3 regions of the Enterococcus sp. LJL51 genome follow, and region 1 is predicted to be linked to each of the others. Evidence: predicted binding sites of a transcription regulator. Region 1 holds the regulator's gene; each other region holds the start of a gene.
What was found. The regulator CtsR, encoded in region 1, represses protease genes until heat stress. The targets are predictions, from matches to a motif close to TTGGTCAAAAAAGGTCAAANA.
Positions count from the first base shown of each region.

Region 1 (7,113 bases):
CTTTCTGTTGAAATTACCCGTTTCTGTGTAAAGAAGAATCTGATTATCCGGATGCCGGAGAGCGTGCCTACTATGGTGAGTCAGGCTTTTAGCGCTTTGTTGCCGGGAATCTTTGTTGTGGGTGTCTCACTAATTATTAATGGGGTAGGTGTAGTCTTGGCTGATTCTTTCCCAGAACTGATTTATGCGGTGATACAGGCTCCGCTGCAAGGACTTGTGGGAACACCGTTTGCAATTATTGTGGTAGCGGGTTTGAATGGTTTGCTATGGTGGTTTGGTATCCATCCAACAGTTATCAATTCTATGCTGTATCCGATTCTTTATGCAAATGCTGATAAGAATCAGGCGCTAGCTGAACTAGGTAAACTAACTGCTGAAAATGGCAATTTCGGTACGGTTCAGATGCTGGATCAATTCGCCACAATAGGTGGTGCCGGCTGTACGATTGGGTTAGCGATTGCAATGGCGATTGTAGGACGCTCTTCACGGATGAAAGCAATGTCAAAAATTTCTTTTGTTCCTGCGTTTTTCAATATTAATGAGCCGCTAATTTTCGGTTTGCCGGTTATCTTTAATCCGCTGATTTTAATTCCAATTACTATTGCACCTATTGTTTCTGTTTTAATAGCGCTTGTATCAATGAAGATAGGTTTTATGCCAATGTTTACTAATATTCAAGCACCGTGGGCAACACCGTTTATTTTCTCTGGATTTCTAGTTGGCCAGTGGCAGGGAGCCGTTACTCAGATTGTTTCGGTGGTAGCCTGTGTAGCCATATTCTATCCGTTTGTGAAAGCATTGGATAATCAGTACAAGAAAGAGGAAGCACACGAAATTCCCGATTCACTTTAAGGAAAGAAGGAAATAATGATATGAATGAGTATTATGAAAATATTTGCTGTGAGGTAGAAAAGACAACGGGAAAGGCTTATCATGCAATGACTCCGGAAATTGTTCAAACCTCGTCCTTTTTCTTTCCAACCTATGAAGAATTCATGGCAGCCAGCGTAGATGAAAAGAATAATTACGTATATACGCGCGGAACAAATCCAACAACTGAGATATTGGAAAAGAAAATTGCTCAACTTGAAGGTGGAGAGAAGTGTAAGGTCTTTTCATCAGGGATGGGGGCAATATCTGCAACGCTGTTTACGTTACTGGCACAGGGAGATCATGTGTTAATGGTGAATACAATCTATGGAGAGTCACTCTCATTCATGCAGGATATGGGAAAGTTTGGCGTAGAGCTGACAAAAATTGATGTAGCGACAACAGCTGAGGTTGAAGAACACATTCAGGAGAATACAAAGCTCATCTATTTTGAGAGCCCATCTTCTCAAAAGTTCGAGCTTTTAGATATGGAAAAAATTACTGAGCTGGCGAAAAAGCAGGGAGCCTATACAGTTATCGATAATACGTGGGCATCACCACTGTTCCAGCACCCGTTAGATTACGGTGTGGACGTTGTTATTCATTCCTGCTCCAAATATATCGGCGGGCATTCGGACATCGTTGCAGGCGCTGTGGTAGGCTCAGAACAGCTGGTGGACGAGATATTCGAAAAAGGGCATCAGGCTTTAGGAGCAGTCAACAGTCCGTTTAATTCATGGCTGGCTATCCGTGGGTTACGTACGTTAGCTGTACGGATGGCTCATCAGACAAAAGCAATTAAAACGGTTTTAGATTGTTTAAGTAAAGATCACCGTATTAGTAAAATCTATCATCCGTACCTTGCTGAAGGGGAGCAAAAACAGCTGGCTGATAAATATCTTAAAGGATACGGCTCATTGTTTGCGATTGATTTACAGGATACGGACTTTGATCATTTGAAAACATTTGTCAATGCATTAAAGGTCGTTACAATTGGGGTTAGCTGGGGCGGCTTTGAAAGCTTGGCTTTACCAGTATTTAAAGGAAGTAATCTAGAAGCTGTGAAAAAACGTGGTCTTTCTCCATCACATATTCGAATGTATGTTGGACTGGAAGCTCCTATGTCGATTGTAGAAGATATTCGTCAGGCTTTAGACCAAGCCTATGGAAAGGAAGTAAAAAATGAAGAAAACGCATAATTCAGATAAATTAAGCGCATTAGGACCCTATTCTCATGGTGTGGCGGCCCAAGGAGAAACAGTCTATCTTTCAGGACAACTGGGAATCAATCATCGTACAAAGGAAATGGGCGCAGATATTAATGCTCAAACTCGCTTTGCTTTAGAAAACGTACAGCTGCTGTTGTCAGAGTTGGGTTTGGAGATGAAGGACGTAGTAAAGACACTAGTACTGTTGAAGGACATTGCTGATTTTCAGGAGATGAATCAAGTCTATAGTGAATTCTTTACAGAAGAGGCTCCAGCCCGCAGTGCTTTTCAGGTAGGAGCATTACCTAATAACGGGTTAGTAGAAATTGAAGTAATCGCTGTAAGATAGGTTGCTTTATAATTAATAAAAACTAAAAAAAGCCTCATACAAAGCTGAAAATAGGCTTCGTATGAGGTTTTTTTATGTGTAGAGCGTGTTGGGAAAAATGAGCTTATTTCTATGTCACAGCTTTCTTTTGTATTATATTTTTTGTTCAGCCCGTTTAATTAACTGAGTAATTTCATTATGTGTGGGAACCAATACAGGGCCATGTCCGCAAAAAGTTTTGTAAATTGTATAATCTGCGTATAGACTTTTGACTGAATCAACAGCTGCCTGCTTATCTACAGTAGCAAAAGCTGGAAAAGGAAAACGCCAGCGCAAATCTCCGGAAATAGCAGCTCCGCCCCTAGTTTGAATTAAATCACCTACGTAGCTTGAAAGACTCCGTGTATCAATCAATGAAATTGATCCATTGGTATGGCCAGGCGTTTCATATACAACTAAGCTTCCTAAGACATCTTTGTGCTTCAGCAGCAGCTCCGGTTCTATCGGTAGATGGATATTTCTCACGCCTGTTTTACTATCTGAAAATTCTTGTGCACCAATGCAGACTTTTGCTTTTGGAAAATAATTTTTTATTTTATTGATATCTCCAGTATGATCGGCTTGTGCATGGGTCAGAATGATATACTTCAAAGGTTTGCCGGTATCCTCTACCGCTTTAATGATGGGTTCTGCCATCCCTTGTTTACTACAATCGATTAGTACACAGTAGTCTTTTTCTAAAATAATGTAGCAATTTATAGGAAATATCCGCGGCATCGTAATCAGCTGCAGTGATTCTTCAGTGGAATGATAAATTGTTTTCATATGTTTCCTCCTTGATTTCTTCAAATAATTTTTCAATAAAACTATCTAAAGAGTGATCAGTGCCGCTATTTTCCAAGTGCTGTTTCAACTGCTGAAAGTCATCCGTATAGGGGATTTTAACAGCTGTAGAATTGCCTGATAATGGCGCACGGCTCTCTCTAAATCGCTAATTTTTTTCTCTAGTAAAGTTTTACCCTGCTGGTTGCAGTCTTCAGAAAGCTCCTGGTCAAAGAGCAGCATGAAGGTGTTGATTTCCTTTAGAGAAAAGCGGGCATATTTCATTACAGCGATATATTTTAGCTTGAACAGCTCTTCTTTTGAATAGATGCGGTAATTGTTGTCGCTGCGTTTAGGTGTAATCAGTTTTTCTTTTTCATAATACCGGATAGTGTCTTTCGAAAGGTTTGTCAGTTTAGCAATCTCGTTGATTGTCCATTCAGTGGTCATGTTGTTTTCCTCCTGATTTCATCATAACATTAGAGTAAACTCCAAGGTCAATACTGAAAATGTGAATTATTTGTTGAAAATCCTTTGATTTTTCAATAAAGTATAAGCTTTCTTCTTTATTTACTTGTACAAAAACGATATAATTATGGTCAGTATTAGTCAAGGGAGAAGGATAATGTCATGAACAATAAGAACACTTCTGATCTGATTGAAGCCTATTTGAAAAAGATACTAGAAGATAGCAGTAAGATTGAGATTCGACGTGCCGAGATGGCCAATTTATTCAATTGTGTCCCTTCCCAGATAAATTATGTAATTAATACTCGTTTTACCATTCAGCGGGGATATTCTGTTGAAAGTAAACGAGGTGGAGGCGGCTATATCCGAATTGCCAAGGTTCAGCTATCTGACAGTACACAGCTGCTTAAGCAGATGGAGCAATTCATTGGTGATCAGCTATCAGAGAAAGACGCATTGGTTTTTGTGCAGAAATTATATGAAGAAGAAGTAGTGACGAAGAAGGAAGGCAATTTGATGCTTGCTGCTTTGGGAAAAAATGTGCTGGGAAAATTTGGCGCACAGGAAGATTTTTTACGTGCTCAGTTAATGTATGCTTTTTTGGAGCGTCTGAGCTATGAGGAGGAATAGTTTATGGATGAGTTATTTACAGATAGCGCTAAAGCCGTTTTGGCTATTGCACAGGAAGAGGCAAAATATTTCAAGCATCAGTCGGTTGGCTCAGAACACTTGCTGCTGGCATTAGTAATTGAGCCGAAAGGTATTGCCGGCAAAACACTGCGCCAGTTGAATGTAGACAAAAATGATATTCGCGAGGAAATTGAACACTTGATGGGGTACGGAATGGCAAAATCCTATCCAAAAGGGATTTATCTACCTTATTCACCTCGGGCGAAGCAAATTTTTGCTTACTCTGGAGAAGAAGCTAAACGCTTAGGTGCTCCGAATATTGGGACAGAGCATTTGCTGCTGGGGTTGTTGCGTGATGAAGATATATTAGCTTCACGAATTCTAGTAAATTTAGGTTTAAGCCTAATCAAGGTTCGGCAGCTGCTTATGAAAAAAATTGGTATTAATGACCCACAGATGGCGATGTCTGGCAACAAACGGAAAAATCAAAAGGGTGCTGCGCAAAAGGGCGGCGGTACACCTACACTAGATTCGCTTGCTAGAGATTTAACGAAATTGGCTCGAGAAAAGAACCTTGATCCAGTTGTTGGCCGTTCAGATGAAGTAAGAAGACTGATTCAGATTTTAAGTAGAAGAACTAAAAATAATCCTGTACTGGTTGGTGAACCAGGTGTAGGTAAAACAGCAATTGCTGAAGGTCTGGCACAGAAGATAGTTAATGGAGAGGTTCCTCAGGCTATGCAGGAAAAACGTCTGATGATGTTGGATATGGGTGCACTGGTAGCCGGGACTAAGTACCGTGGCGAGTTTGAAGATCGATTGAAAAAAGTCATCGACGAAATTTATCAAGACGGTCAGGTAATCCTGTTTATCGATGAGCTTCATACGTTAATTGGTGCCGGCGGTGCTGAAGGAGCAATTGATGCTTCCAATATTTTAAAGCCGGCATTGGCTCGAGGCGAACTACAGACGATTGGTGCAACAACCCTAGATGAATATCAAAAATATATCGAAAAAGATTCTGCTTTGGAAAGACGTTTTGCTCGTGTGCAGATTGATGAGCCAACACCGGAAGAAGCTATTGAGATTTTGAAGGGACTACGGTCCAGATATGAGGCTCATCATGGGGTTGAGATTACTGATGAAGCACTGCATGCAGCAGTACAGCTTTCTGTCCGCTACATCAATTCACGGCAATTGCCGGACAAAGCGATTGATTTGATGGATGAGTCAGCAGCTAAAGTTCGTTTGGATTTGGCGGATGAACCTTCAGAAATTAATCATTTGCGTACAGAGATTCAGGAACTGTCAGATGAAAAGGAAGAAGCTATTCTGGAACAGTCCTTTGAAAGTGCAGCGAGACTGCGGATGAAGGAAAAGAAACTGATGCAGAAACTGGAGAATTTGTTGCTGCTGGAGCAAAAAGAAGCATCAGGTTATACAAATAGAGTAACAGATGAAGATGTTGCAGCAGTGGTTTCTCAATGGACAGGCGTGCCGCTGCAGCAGCTGGAGAAAAAAGAGAGTGAACGATTGATGGAGCTCGAATCAATTCTTCACCATCGTGTTGTTGGACAAGATGAAGCAGTTCAAGCCGTTTCCAGAGCAATTCGCCGGGCACGAAGCGGTCTGAAGGATCCGGATCGGCCGATTGGTTCCTTTATGTTCCTTGGTCCTACTGGAGTAGGAAAGACAGAGCTGGCGAAAGCATTGGCTGAAACGATGTTTGGCAGTGAAGATGCCCTGATTCGGGTGGATATGTCTGAGTTTATGGAAAAATATAGTACCAGCCGACTGATTGGTTCACCTCCAGGGTATGTAGGTTATGAAGAAGGTGGTCAGTTGACTGAAAAAATTCGTCAAAAACCATATTCTGTAATCTTGCTGGATGAGGTGGAAAAGGCTCATCCGGATGTTTTCAATATTCTTTTACAAGTGTTGGATGATGGTCATTTGACTGATTCTAAAGGACGTAAGGTCGATTTTAGAAATACTATATTGATTATGACGTCAAATATTGGTGCAACTGCGATTCGTGAAGAGAAGAATGTTGGATTCAACGTTCAGGATTTAACGAAGGATCATAATGCAATGCAGAAGCGAATTTTGGAAGAACTGAAAAAAGCATTTCGTCCGGAATTTCTTAACCGGATTGATGAAACGATTGTCTTCCGTTCGCTGGATCAGGATGAAATTCATGAAATTGTTAAGATAATGAGTAAGGCTATTGTGGTACGGATGGCTGAACAAGATGTCTATGTGAAGATTACACCATCTGCAATTGATGTCATAGGAAAAGTAGGCTTTGATCCTGAATACGGTGCACGTCCAATCCGTAGGGCTCTGCAAAAAGAAGTAGAGGACCGCTTGAGTGAAGCACTGCTTTCCGGTCAAATTCATTTAGGCGACAAAGTAACAATTGGTGCAAGCAAGGGTAAGATTACCTTAAATGTCAAAGCACCAGCTGCTAAGAAGGAATTGCAGACGATTTAACTCACTTGAGTATTGAATAGTATAAGTGCTAAAAGAAAGAAGACTGAGGTCGGAGTAGTGCTCTGGGATTTCAGTCTTCTTTTCCTGCATTTTTTTCAGAATTCTTTGTGAAAATCAAAGGAAAGCCCTTTACTCTATTGGAAAGTTTGTGAACCTGTGATACTATAAAGCAGTCGCAAAGGGAGGAAATACAATGATTGAAATTATTGCAACAGCAGAATCTGTGGAGCAGGCAAAACAACTGCTGGCTGCTGGCGTAGATACCTTATATATTGGCGAAGAAACGTTTGGTTT
Region 1 covers NZ_JBTXLW010000027.1:2,736-9,848, forward strand. Annotated here, with positions in the region: gene ACYSNQ_RS17140 (PTS sugar transporter subunit IIC) at 1-852, shown strand, start outside; gene ACYSNQ_RS17145 (trans-sulfuration enzyme family protein) at 873-2,069, shown strand; gene ACYSNQ_RS17150 (RidA family protein) at 2,053-2,427, shown strand; gene ACYSNQ_RS17155 (MBL fold metallo-hydrolase) at 2,560-3,231, opposite strand; gene ACYSNQ_RS17160 (MerR family transcriptional regulator) at 3,316-3,678, opposite strand; gene ACYSNQ_RS17165 (CtsR family transcriptional regulator) at 3,859-4,326, shown strand; gene ACYSNQ_RS17170 (ATP-dependent Clp protease ATP-binding subunit) at 4,330-6,819, shown strand; gene ACYSNQ_RS17175 (peptidase U32 family protein) at 7,013-7,113, shown strand, end outside.

Region 2 (7,113 bases), on a different contig from region 1:
TGACCATTAGTTGTATAGATTGGGGTTTCTCCTTTTATACCAAGCTTCTCCAGTGTGTAGTCCTGCTGTTCCTTTGTCAGAGCATTTCCCAATGCAACAGCATTAATCTGCAGCGCTTCTTCAGAGCTGCTGGAGGTCTCAGTCGTACTTGAGCTCTCTGTTGCTGCTCCAGTACTTTCTTCTGTTGCTAAAGCCGTTTTTCCGTTATATAAACCGACAGATAATAAAAGCATCGCCAAAGCGATTGCACTGATTTTTTGTTTACGTTTCATAGTAGTCCTCCTAAAAATTTTACTGGCTTTCACTATACAGCAAGAAGATTAGTTATTTGTTAAGAATAAATCATTTTAATAAAATTTTATTGTGTTGAATCTTAAAAATCGCTCTAATTGAATACAAAAAATCATTACCTAGTCAGAGTGAATCTGTCTAGGTAATGATTTAAATATGACTTATTTTGTGTATTCTTCAACCAATTCAACGACTTCTTCCATAGTATCACACTCGTTAAGAGCACGATCCGCTAGTTCAGCCATCTTAGTAGTATCCAAACGTTTCATCAAACTGCGAGTTTTCAGGATTGATGTTGCGCTCATAGAGAATTCATCCAGTCCCATACCAACTAATAGAGGTACAGCTGTTTGATCTCCTGCCATCTCTCCACACATACCAGCCCATTTTCCTTCAGCGTGTGCTGCATCAATAACGTTTTTAATCAAACGTAGAATTGATGGGTTATATGGTTGGTACAAGTAAGAAACTCGTTCATTCATACGGTCAGCAGCCATTGTATACTGAATCAAATCATTTGTTCCAACACTGAAGAAGTCAACTTCTTTAGCAAATTTGTCAGCAATCACTGCTGCTGCAGGAATCTCAATCATGATACCAACTTGAATCGTATCAGAAACTGTGCTTCCTTCACTTACTAATTTTTGTTTTTCTTCATCAAAGATTTTTTTCGCTGCTCTGAATTCTTTCAGAGTAGCAACCATTGGGAACATGATTCGCAGATTACCATGAACTGAAGCACGAAGCAACGCACGCATTTGTGTACGGAACATATCGTCTCCTTGTTCAGATAAGCTGATACGCAATGCACGGTAACCTAAGAATGGATTCATTTCATGAGGCAGCTGCAGGTAAGGAAGCTCTTTGTCTCCGCCGATATCCATCGTACGAACAACAACTGGCTTGCCATCCATGCCTTCAAGAACAGCTTTATATGCTTCGTACTGATCCTCCTCTGTTGGGAAATCAGGTGAATCCATATACAAGAATTCTGTACGGTATAAACCAATCGCTTCACCGCCATTATTATGAACACCTTCTAAATCTTTTGGTGTACCAATGTTGGCAGCTAACTCAAAATGTTTGCCGTCAGCAGTTTCTGTTTTTGCATTTTTCAGCTTTTCCCACTCGGCTTTCAGGTCAGCGTATGCTTTCCCTTTAGCTTCAAAGTCAGCCTTTTCTGCATCTGTAGGATCTAAAATCACATCTCCATCAATACCGTTAACAGCTAAAATGTCGCCGGCTTTAACTTTAGCAGTGATTTCCATTGTTCCCACGATTGCAGGGATTTCCAGTGAACGAGCCATAATCGCTGAATGCGATGTACGTCCGCCAATGTCGGTAACAAAGGCTTTTACATACGTTCTATCCAACTGAGCTGTATCACTTGGAGTTAAGTCATGAGCAACGACGATTACTTCTTCGTTGATCATTGAAGGGTTTGGTAAAGTTACCCCTAGTAAATGTGCTAAAACACGTTTTGCTACGTCGCGGATATCAGCAGCACGTTCCTGCATGTACGCATTATCGTCCATTGCTTCGAACATACCGATATACATATCAGTAACTTCTTTCAAACCGGCTTCAGCATTTACTTTGTTATCTTGAATATTTTGTTTGATCTGTCCGATCATTTCCGGATCAGCCAAAACCATTAAGTGTGCATCAAAAACCTGTGCTTCTTCTTCACCAAGACTTTGTGCTGCCTTTTCTCTGATAGCCTGAAGTTCTACTGTAGATTTTGCTAATGCATCATCTAAACGAGCTTCTTCAGCTGCAGTATCTTCTACAGAAGTTTTGCTGAAAGAAAGGTCTGGTTGTACAAGAAGATAGGCTTTAGCAATTGCAACACCATCACTTGCGGCAATTCCCTTAAGCATCTCAGACATTATTCAGACAATCCTTCTTTTTTCATTGTTTCAACGATTGCAGCAATTGCGTCCGCTTCGTCAACACCGTCTACAGTGATAGTTACGTCAGAGCCTTGGCCTACACCAAGAGACATAACTCCCATGATTGACTTAAGGTTAACTGATTTACCTTTGTACTCTAAGTTAATATCAGAGTTAAATTTGCTTGCAGTTTGTACTAGTAATGTAGCTGGACGTGCGTGAATCCCTGTTTCTGCTACAACGTGAAAGTCTTTCTTTTCCATATGAATCGGTCTCCTTCGTAAGTAAAATATTTTTTTATGTTAGGGTTTTCTTAACAACACAAAAGCGCCTTTGGAACAACCCTTTCAATTTTTAAGATTACCATTTTTTTGATATTGTTACAACTGTTTTCAACGATTTTTTAAGGAATCACGTAAACCTTTTCAAACTATTTAACGAATCGGTAAATAATTTCTCCGTTCAGCCCAGCTTCCCCGATAATTTTAGTCCGATCAGGAAGAACTTTCCAGGCCTCTCTGAATAGATTGAAATCGTTTCTCTCAACGACTATTTCGCTGATTTCCCCCTCTTTCAGCTGCTGAATTCGTTCCTCAAACGGGTTTTCGAACATAGGAAATTTCCACCTCCCTTTTTGAAATCTCTATTATTTTAAATGAAAGCCGCTGATTTGTCTAAACTTGAGATTCTAGCAAGGTTTATTACTTATACATAACGAGTTGAAATACTTGATTCTTCAATAAAACATGCTATAATAATCTCAAAGGTCAATAAAGGTCAGTTGTTTTTTTGACCTTTTATTTGACTGATTTCTTTTAAAAGTGAAAGGACGTGTTTTAGTAGATGATTTGTCAAAACTGTAAGCAAAATGAAGCTACGATTCACTTATATGCAAATGTCAATGGTCAAAGGAAACAGCTGGACTATTGCCAAAGCTGCTATCAAAAATTAAAAGCACAAGCAAATAATACTTCCCCTACGATGTCTCAGGACCCGTTTGGCTTTGGAAGCTTAGATGATTTATACCGCTCTCTTTCTCAGCAAATGCAGCAGGGAGACCGCTTAGGTCAGCAGACGCCGCCAACACAATTTGGCGATGGCAACGGCTTTAACGGACAACCGCCGCGAGGAGGAGGACAAGCTTCCGGCTTACTAGGCGAGTATGGCATCAATATAACTGAAGCTGCCAGAAAAGGCGACATCGACCCCGTAGTCGGACGTGATGACGAAATCAAACGTGTAATTGAAATCCTAAACAGAAGAACCAAAAATAACCCTGTTTTGATTGGTGAGCCTGGTGTTGGTAAAACTGCAGTTGTAGAAGGACTAGCCCAAAAAATAATCGATGGCGATGTTCCTCAAAAGCTGCTTGAAAAAGAAGTGATTCGCTTAGATGTTGCTTCTCTTGTTCAAGGAACAGGTATCAGAGGTCAGTTTGAAGAAAGAATGCAAAAATTGATTGAGGAAATCAAACAAGCGGAAAATGTTATCCTGTTTATTGATGAAGTTCATGAATTAGTTGGTGCCGGAGCAGCTGGTGATGGAAATATGGATGCAGGAAATATCCTGAAGCCGGCACTTGCTAGAGGTGAGCTGCAGATGGTCGGAGCTACTACATTAACCGAATATCGGATTATTGAAAAAGATGCCGCATTAGAACGTAGAATGCAGCCAGTTCGTGTAGACGAGCCTTCAGTAGAGGAAACTATTGCAATTTTGCAAGGACTTCAAAAGCGCTATGAAGATTATCATCATGTGAAATACACTGATGAAGCGATTAAGGCTGCTGCTTATCTTTCCAACCGTTACATTCAAGATCGTTTTCTACCTGATAAAGCAATTGACTTGCTTGATGAGTCTGGTTCAAAAATGAACCTAACAATTCAGATTGCTGATCCAAAAACCATTGAGCGGAAATTAGCGGAAGCAGAACAGCAAAAACAACAAGCCTCTGCCGAAGAAGATTTTGAAAAAGCTGCTTACTACCGTGATCAGATTAACAAGCTGCAGGTTATGAAGGAAAAACAAGTCAGCGATGATGAAATGCCGGTTATCACAGAAAAAGTTATTGAAGCGATTGTTGAGCAGCGGACAGGAATTCCAGTCGGCGAGCTGAAAGAAAAAGAGCAAACACAGCTGAAAAATCTGTCTGATGATTTGAAAGCAAATGTAATCGGGCAAGATGCGGCTGTTGATAAAGTAGCGAAAGCGATTCGTAGAAATCGGGTAGGCTTAGGCAAAAAGAACCGTCCAATTGGCTCCTTCCTTTTTGTTGGACCAACTGGTGTGGGTAAAACTGAGCTGGCTAAACAGTTAGCCTTTGAATTATTCGGTTCAGAAGATACGATGGTCCGCTTTGACATGAGTGAATACATGGAGAAACACAGTGTATCAAAACTGATTGGTTCTCCTCCAGGTTATGTCGGCTATGATGAAGCCGGTCAGCTGACTGAAAAAGTCCGTCGGAATCCTTACAGTCTGATTCTATTGGATGAAATTGAAAAAGCCCATCCGGATGTTCTGCATATGTTCTTACAGATTTTGGATGATGGCCGTTTGACAGATGCTCAGGGACGAACAGTCAGTTTCAAGGATACTATCATCATTATGACTAGTAATGCCGGAAGCGGAAAAATTGAAGCTAATGTCGGTTTTGGTGCTGCCCGTGAAGGCGTAACCCGCTCTATTCTTGGTCAGCTGAATAATTTCTTTACACCAGAATTTTTAAACAGATTTGACGGCATTGTAGAATTCAGTGCATTGAGCAAAGAAGACCTGTTGAAAATTGTCACATTAATGCTGAACGAAGTGAACCAGCTATTGGCTCCGCAAAAGCTTCATATTGAGGTGCCAATCGAGGTGAAGGAAAAACTCGTTGACCTTGGCTATGATCCTGCAATGGGTGCTAGACCATTAAGACGGACCATTCAGGAACAAATAGAAGATGGTATCGCAGAGTACTATTTGGACCATCCCGAAGATACAGCTCTAGCAGCTGAATTAACAGATGAAGACAAGATTATTGTGACAACACAAAAGTCTGCTGCTGAAGAACTTAAAGCAGATGATGCTGTCGATACAAAAACTGAGTAAATAAAGAATAACAGCTCCGTTTATTAGAAAAGAATATACTAAGCCCCAACCTGTCCATAAACAAGACTGATTGGGGTTTTTTTACAAATTAAAGGAAATGGATAAAAAAACAAAAAAATAAACCAATTTTTTATACCTGACCCAAGTTTTATGGTAAAATTTAAGCATAATTCTTTTTATTTGAAAAAAAGCCATTTATAATTAACGTGCGTTATAGTTTACATATTTCGAAGAAAAATAGGAAAGAAATAGAGGTGAGATGTATGAAATTAGTTAATGTTACCAACAGTCACAGAAACTTGGTAAATAAGCAGCTGGAAAATACAGACGCTCAATTTGTCAAAGTATATTCCGCAGGGAATACTACAGTAGTCTACTCTGAAGCAGAAAGCCATGTAGAGATTCTAATTTTGAACCAAAAGCGGGCAATTAGAAAAGCCGAGGCCAACGAAATCTTGAAATTCTTTTTGAAACGCTTGCCGAAAGAATTGGTTCAAAATGATAAGATAGAAGTTATTGAACTGAAGGGCATCACAGAAATTTCAATTCCTTTAGCCGGTGCTTTAATCAGAAGCTCCTGAAATGAACTAAAACAAAAAAGCATCCAGCAGCTCAACAGCTGCCGGATGTTTTTGCTTATAATAGACTACTTAACTCGACCTCTGGATATTTGTCCGCAAACCAACGCATAGCAAACTGATTTTCAAATAAGAACAGCGGCTGATCAAAACGGTCCTTGGCCAGAATATTCCGACTTGAGCTCATGCGTTCATCCAAATCTTCTGGTTTAATCCACCGGGCGATTTTCGATCCCATTGGTGTCATTATCACCTCAGAATTGTATTCATTCATCATTCGATGCTGGAAAACCTCAAACTGCAGTTGTCCGACTGCCCCGATGATATATTCTTCTGTCAGATATGTCTTGTATAACTGAATAGCTCCTTCTTGAACAAGCTGATACATGCCTTTATGAAATGATTTTTGCTTCATGACATTTTTTGCTGTAACCTTCATAAACAGCTCTGGCGTAAATGACGGCAGTTCTTCGTACTTAACCTTTAGCTTACCTTCGTAAAGACTGTCTCCAATCTGGTAATTCCCAGTGTCATAGACCCCAATGATGTCTCCAGCAACCGCTTCTTCAACGTTTTCTCTGGCATCTGCCATAAACTGAGTCACATTGCTAAGCTTAATTTTTTTACTGGTTCTTTCAAGAGTAACATCCATTCCCCGTTCAAACGTACCTGAGCAAATACGTACAAAAGCAATCCGATCCCGATGGGCCGGATTCATATTCGCCTGAATTTTAAAAACAAAACCAGAGAATTCTTCTTCATAAGGACTGACTTCTTCCCCATCCTCTGTTCGATGTGCATAGGGTGCAGGCGCAAACTGCAAAAATGTTTCCAGGAAAGTCTGAACACCAAAATTTGTTAAGGCTGATCCAAAGAAAACCGGCGTTTGATTTCCCTGAGCGATTTTTCCTTCATCAAATGCATCCCCTGCTTCCAAAAGCAGTTCCACATCTTCTAATGCCTGATGATATAGATTATTTTCATTCAATGGGTGATTATCAGGAATTTCACCGTCTTTTAGCGGGATAAATTTGTCTTGCCCATGTGCTTCTGAACGGTACAGCTCTACCCGTTCATTATAGATATCATACAGTCCTTCTAGACCTTTACCCATGCCAATCGGCCAGTTCATCGGGTAAGATTCAATCTCCAAAACTTCTTCAAGCTCTTCCAGCAAATCAAGAGGTTCACGTCCATCTCTATCCAGCTTATTAATAAATGTAAAAATCGGAATTCCTCTTTTTTTTACAACCTGAAAC
Region 2 covers NZ_JBTXLW010000011.1:71,270-78,382, reverse strand. Annotated here, with positions in the region: gene ACYSNQ_RS11280 (DUF1002 domain-containing protein) at 1-272, opposite strand, end outside; gene ptsP (phosphoenolpyruvate--protein phosphotransferase) at 453-2,180, opposite strand; gene ACYSNQ_RS11270 (phosphocarrier protein HPr) at 2,180-2,446, opposite strand; gene ACYSNQ_RS11265 (hypothetical protein) at 2,614-2,796, opposite strand; gene ACYSNQ_RS11260 (ATP-dependent Clp protease ATP-binding subunit) at 3,027-5,276, shown strand; gene ACYSNQ_RS11255 (DUF1827 family protein) at 5,540-5,857, shown strand; gene ACYSNQ_RS11250 (peptide chain release factor 3) at 5,913-7,113, opposite strand, start outside.
Region 2: the regulator CtsR is predicted to act here: its motif matches at 2,947-2,967, upstream of ACYSNQ_RS11260 (ATP-dependent Clp protease ATP-binding subunit).

Region 3 (7,113 bases), on a different contig from region 1:
TGCTAAACTGTAGTTCTCTTATTTATTTGTTTGAATTAAATAGGCGTAAAGCTTGTTTTTTATTTAATAATTGTAGTTTCAAACAACATAGCGGTGCAGTATCATGTTAAAATGTTGGTACGCGATGAAGGGTTTTTATTCTCACCACATTTCGTGTTATAATATAACTACTAACTTAAATGAAAATTGAGGTGATCACTATGCGTTGTCCTAGATGCCATCATAATAATTCTCGGGTAATTGACAGTCGTCAGGCTGATGACGGGAGAGCTATCCGTAGACGAAGAGAATGTGAAAACTGTCATAACCGATTTACAACGTTTGAACGAATTGAAGCTGCTCCGTTACTTGTTATTAAGAAAAACGGTGATCGTGAAGAATTCAATAGAGATAAAATTTTAAGAGGACTTATCCGTTCAGCGGAAAAGCGTCCTGTTGCGATGGAACAAATGGTAAAAATTGTTGATAATGTTGAGAATAGAGTGCGTGAACTAGGTGAAAATGAAGTTTCAACTACATTAATTGGTGAGTTCGTAATGGAGGATCTGGTTATGCTGGATGAGATTGCCTATATTCGCTTTGCTAGTGTTTATCGTCAGTTTAAAGATATGAGTGTCTTTTTGAAGGAGCTCCAGGAAATTGTTGATAAAGCACAATCAGAAAAAAATGATACGGAGAATGAATAAGGAGGTCTTTCCGTGAAAAATAACAGGAAAGAAATCCAACCGAAAGATATCTTTAGTGTGCTGGTTAGTCAGCCGTTGTCGGATCAGGAAAAAGAAATCCTACTATTTTTATACCAGCCGATTGTTGGAGCCAATGCATTTAGCTTGTATTTGACACTTTTGGGAGAAGTTTCTGCTGCTGGATTAAGTGAAATAAGTTTTCACCGGGAGCTGATTATGCAGCTGGATCTTGGCAGCAGGCAGCTGGAAGAAGCTCGAGCGAAGCTGGAAGGAATCGGCTTACTCGATACATTTGTGAAAACAGATAGTGAGCTGGGAATCACCTATGTATATCGGTTAAATCATCCTGAGAGTATAGAACGTTTTTTTAAAGATGAAATTTTGACCTTAACCTTACTTAATCGGGTAGGAAAAAAGAAATTTGAACAGTTGTTTGAACGCTTTCAGCCAAAGTATACAGCTTTAGCGGGTTATGAAAACATTTCTTCCACTTATAGAGAGGTATACTCTTTTAAGGAAGAACAGCTAGTTTCAGAACATAAGCTGCTTCACGCTTTAAAGCAATCCTTTGAAGATCCTGTATCGGGTCGGCCGTTGACTGCGGTGAACCAGCAGCAGTTTGACTGGGCATTTTTTGTCAGTCAGGTGGAGCGTTTTGGAATAAAAATTCCGCAGAATTCTCAGCAAGTTAAAGAAGCAGTCTATACATTGAATAGCTTGTATGGTCCTGATGAGCTGGAACTCGCTGAATTTGCTAAAGAAACATTTGACTACCATACGAGTGAAATTGACACCAAAGCATTGAAAGCAGCAGTTCATAAGCACTATGAGGAGCAGCGTAAACAAGCTGAACCTCAGGTGCGAAGAAATGAGCAGGCCGCTTTAACAGAAGAGGAGCAACGGACGTATCGGTTTAACTCACTAAAAAAAGATGGCTTTTCAGATGACGATATACGGACGATTATTGATAGTGAAACCATTCCACCGTTAAAATATCTAGCTGCAGTAAAAGAGCAGCTGGGCGGTTTTGAAATTGCACAGGAAAAATATATCATTGAATATCTGATTAAGAGATCGGGCTTGCCTAATAGCGTGATTAATATTTTAATTTCTTATGTGTTAATCATTCAAAAACAAGCCACGCTAAAAGCGGAGTATGCTTATACAATTGCTAACGACTGGGCAAAAAAAGAAATTTTTTCTCCGGAAAAAGCAATGGAGTATTTAAAAAATAAGCAAACTGAAAATCAGAATAAACGAAAAAAACGCGAATATACTAGCGGCTACCGGCAAAATCCTGTCCGAAAGGAAGAACTGCCTGATTGGGTAGACAATCCTGTTCCAGAGGAAAAGTTATCTAAAGAAGCACAGGAAAAACTAGATAGAGAAATGGAAGAATTCTTAAGGAGAAGAGGTGAACGATAGTGGAAGATGTAGGAAAAGAAATGTCAAAAATCATCCGGCAAAGACAACTGAATGAACGATTCAATGAGCTGGTTCACTCGGTGATGGAAGATCCGGATGTCAAACAATTTATTAGTGACCATCGGGATCAGCTAACAGATGAGGACATTCAAAAAAGCTATTCGAAGCTCTATGAGTTTGTTCAGGAAAAGAAGAAGTTTCAATTGAACGATCCCAATATGATAGCTCCGGGCTATGAGCCAAAATTAACTCTGAACTTCCATTACATCGATGTCACATATATCCCAACAGAATTGCTTTTGGCCAAGCAGAAGGAAGAGGAAGTCCGCAGACGGGTTAGTGCAATGACCATGCCGAAGGATATACGGAATGCGACGTTTGCAAAATTTGACCGGTCATCAAGCGGACGCTTTGAAGCCCTAAGCGAAGCAACAAAGTTTATTGATGCCTATGTCAATAATCCTAAGGAATTTCATCGGGGATTGTATCTGCAAGGGACATTTGGTGTGGGAAAATCATATCTTTTGGGAGCTATTGCTAATGATTTAGCGAAAGATGGTTTTTTAACAACAATCATTCATTTTCCTACATTTACGGTAGAGATGAAGCAGGCAATCGCAAAGGATTTGGTGGGTGAAAAACTGAACGCAGTTAAGAAAGCCCCAATTCTGATGATTGATGATATCGGTGCAGAATCGATGACCAGCTGGATTAGAGATGATGTTCTAAGTGTAATACTTCAATACCGTATGCAGGAACAGCTAGTTACCTTCTTTTCTTCAAACCTTGACATGAAAGGGCTGGAAAGCCATCTTACAATTTCTCAAAGAGGTGAGCAAGAACCGCTGAAGGCGAAGCGGCTGATGGAGCGGATACGTTATTTGGCAAAAGAAATTACGCTGAGCGGACAAGACCGAAGAAACGGTTAACTCAGCTGACAGAACAAACGGCAGACTGTATAAACTCATTTATTTTCTCAAAATTTTACCAATGAGGATGTATAGTCTGTTTGCTTACTTTCAAATAACATGTATGAGTATGTATGGAGGAATTTTTGGATGAAAAAAATAAAATTGATTGCATGTATAGTGGGTACCGTATTACTTTTAGCTGCGTGTGGTACTGGCAGTGATAAATCAAAAGAAAGCAGTGAGGCTAACATGTCTGATCACTCAACAAATGATAAGACTGCAGAGCAATCTGATGAAACAAGCGCATCATCAAATATACAAGGAACACAATCTGTTTTTACAGGAGTGCTGACCACGGGTGCTGCTGAAACAGACGGTACTGTCCGTATTACCTTAACATCTGTTGAAGCAGTAGAAGACCCTGAAACGATTTTACCAATGATGGAATCAGATGGCGTTATTTTAAATGCTGGAGAAAATCAGCTGGCACAAGGGCTGACTTTGAATGAACTGCAGGAAGGGGATAAAATCCGTTTCACCTTAACAGGACTGCCAATTATGACTATGTCGATTCCACCGCAAATTCCGGGGAACTCGATTAAACAAATCGAAAAAGTATAGTGCATGTTTGGAACGAGCTCTTACAGCTTGAGAAACTAGCAGATGCTAAGATACCTTTCAGGGGATTTAGGTAATAAGAAAAATGCTTTTCAAATAACAGGAAATACAAATGCTTTTCATTCGAGGCTGTTAGATTTCTGTTTTAACCTTCTTTGGAATATGTTTTGAAATAAAGAGTGAATGAAATACACCTCCTAAGTTAGACCAGAAAATCTAACTTAGGGGGTTTTTAGTGTCTAAATGGGGACGGCTGATTAACTTGGGTTATTGTAGTATGTAGTTCGTTCTAAGGGCTGATTTTTTTATGTAAAAACTCTGGTAAGATTCTAGTGGAAGTGACTAACTAAAGAGTATGAAAAAAAGTCAGTAAAAATCACTGTTTTTAGTTTGACCTTTACTGACCAATTAGCTATAATTTAACTATAAGCATTCGTTATCTTTGTCTTTTAGTTATGGGAGATTCATAATAGAAGCGAGGATATATAAATAGATTATTACTGTTATAGGAGGAAAGAATTAATGAAAATAGAAAAAATGACTACGACATTGCAAGAAGCCGTTGCTGAAGCTCAACAAATTGCGGTAACACGTCGTCACCAGGAAATAGATATTGCTCACTTATGGAAAATCTTATTGCAGCCAAACCATTTTGGACGTAACTTTTATACAGATGCAGGACTGGATGTTGCTGGATTTGAGCATGAAGTTGATCGAGCTTTGGATGAGTATCCAGTTGTTCAAGGCGGTAATGTCCAGTATGGGCAAACAATGAGCCAAAATTTATTCAGTCTTTTAAATGAAGCAGATCAACTGCGGATTAGCTTTCAAGATGAGTTTTTATCAACTGAAATTGTGGTGCTTGCATTGATGAAGCTGAAAAATTATCGGTTGACTAAATACTTGGTAAGTCAAGGAATTACAGAAAAGGAATTGAGAAAAAATATCGAAGATATGCGGGGTGGAGATCGAGTGACCTCTCAAAGTCAGGAAGAACAATACAAAGCGCTGGAAAAATATGGGGTTGATTTAGTTCAACAGGTGAAAAGCGGAAAGCAGGACCCTATCATCGGACGAGATGAAGAAATTCGGGACGTTATTCGAATTCTTTCGAGAAAAACAAAAAATAATCCAGTGTTAATCGGTGAACCGGGTGTTGGTAAGACAGCGATTATCGAAGGATTAGCTCAGCGGATTGTACGCAAGGATGTACCGGAAAATCTAAAGGATAAAACAATTTTTTCTTTAGATATGGGTGCCTTAATTGCTGGGGCAAAATTCCGTGGAGAATTTGAAGAACGGCTAAAGGCAGTGCTAAAAGAAGTCAATAAAAGCGATGGTCGAATTATCCTTTTCATTGATGAAATTCATAATATAGTAGGTGCTGGTAAAACAGAAGGCAGCATGGACGCCGGCAATCTGTTGAAACCAATGCTAGCTCGGGGTGAGCTACATCTGATTGGTGCAACCACACTAGATGAATACCGTCAGTACATGGAAAAGGATAAAGCATTGGAACGTCGTTTCCAGAAAGTATTGGTAAAAGAACCTACTGTTGAAGACACTATCAGTATTCTACGGGGGCTGAAGGAACGATTTGAAATCCACCATAGCGTAAATATTCATGATAACGCACTTGTTGCAGCTGCAACTTTGTCTGACCGCTATATCACTGACCGTTTTCTGCCGGACAAAGCCATTGATTTAGTTGATGAAGCGAGTGCGACGATTCGCGTTGAAATGAACTCAATGCCTACCGAACTGGATCAGGTAACACGCCGTCTGATGCAGCTGGAAATTGAAGAGGCAGCTTTAAAGAAGGAATCAGATGATGCCAGCAGGAAGCGTCTAACACATCTTCAAGAAGAACTGGCTGAACTGAGAGAAGAAGCGAACAATATGAAGCTGCAATGGGAAACAGAAAAAGATGAAGTAAATGCGGTTAGTAATAAAAGAGCTGAAATTGACAAAGCAAAGCATGAGTTGGAGGATGCAGAAAATAATTATGATTTAGAACGTGCTGCAGTTCTACGTCATGGGACAATTCCAGAGCTTGAAAAAGAATTGAAAGACTTGGAAGCAAAAAATCTGGATAATCATGTAAAAATGGTGCAGGAATCAGTTACTGAAAATGAAATTGCCCAAGTTGTCGGACGATTGACTGGCATCCCGGTAACCAAGCTGGTTGAAGGGGAACGGGAAAAACTGATGAAGCTGAATGAAACTCTTCATAAACGGGTAATCGGGCAGCATGAAGCAGTTGATGCTGTGAGCGACGCGGTGATTCGCTCAAGAGCAGGTCTACAGGATCCTAATCGTCCATTAGGTTCGTTCCTGTTTCTAGGACCGACTGGTGTGGGTAAGACAGAACTTGCCAAAGCATTGGCAGAAAATCTGTTTGATTCTGAAGATCATATGGTACGGATTGATATGAGTGAATATATGGAGAAACATAGTGTTTCTCGTCTAGTAGGTGCTCCTCCAGGATATGTAGGCTATGAAGAAGGGGGACAACTGACTGAATCAGTCCGCAGAAACCCTTACACCATTGTATTACTGGATGAAATAGAAAAGGCTCACCCAGATGTGTTTAATATCTTGCTTCAGGCTTTAGATGACGGGCGTTTAACTGATTCTAAAGGTCGAGTAGTAGACTTTAAAAATACTGTAATGATTATGACCAGCAATATAGGCTCACAGCTGCTGCTGGAAGGAGTGACTGCAGAAGGCGAAATCCCGGAAGCGGTTGAAGAACAGGTCAGAGGAATTTTGAGAGGTCATTTCAAACCAGAATTTCTCAATAGAATTGATGATACGATTCTGTTTACTCCACTAAGCTTAGCAGATGTGAAGGGCATTATTACCAAACTGACGGCGCAGCTGTCTGCTCGTTTAGAGCATCAGGAAATAGAATTAGTTATTTCTGAAGATGCTAAGGACTGGATTGCTCAGCAGGCGTATGACCCAGCGTATGGCGCTAGACCGCTGAAGCGTTTCTTAACAAAAGAAGTGGAAACACCGTTGGCAAAAGAAATTGTATCTGGTCGTGTGCTTCCTAAGACAAGAGTAACTATTACGCTGCTGGATGGTCAATTGGTATTTGAAAATGAACAACTGGAAGCCGTTCAAGCGTAAGAACTAACAAACAATCTATAAATAACTGGTTAAACAGCAGATAATTTGATTTATCCACTGGTTTAGGTCTATAGTAAATAAGAGCTGACAGGGGCTGCGTCGCAGCCCCTGTTGTTTTGATTTACTAATTAGATTGGACCTGAAATGAGGAGAAAAATGATGGAAAAGATGAAAGAACGCATTATTGCATTTGGTGATGCAATCATAGCAATTATTATTACGATTATTGTATTAGAGCTGCCAATAAAGCTTTCTTCAAGTGGTGAATTAGATTCTTATATTCTTTTTCGTTCCATTGGAATTTATTTTATTAGTTTTTGTTTTGTAGGAGATCTTTG
Region 3 covers NZ_JBTXLW010000002.1:16,662-23,774, forward strand. Annotated here, with positions in the region: gene nrdR (transcriptional regulator NrdR) at 201-686, shown strand; gene ACYSNQ_RS02310 (replication initiation and membrane attachment family protein) at 699-2,111, shown strand; gene dnaI (primosomal protein DnaI) at 2,111-3,040, shown strand; gene ACYSNQ_RS02320 (hypothetical protein) at 3,170-3,643, shown strand; gene clpB (ATP-dependent chaperone ClpB) at 4,163-6,775, shown strand; gene ACYSNQ_RS02330 (TMEM175 family protein) at 6,935-7,113, shown strand, end outside.
Region 3: the regulator CtsR is predicted to act here: its motif matches at 4,028-4,048, upstream of clpB (ATP-dependent chaperone ClpB).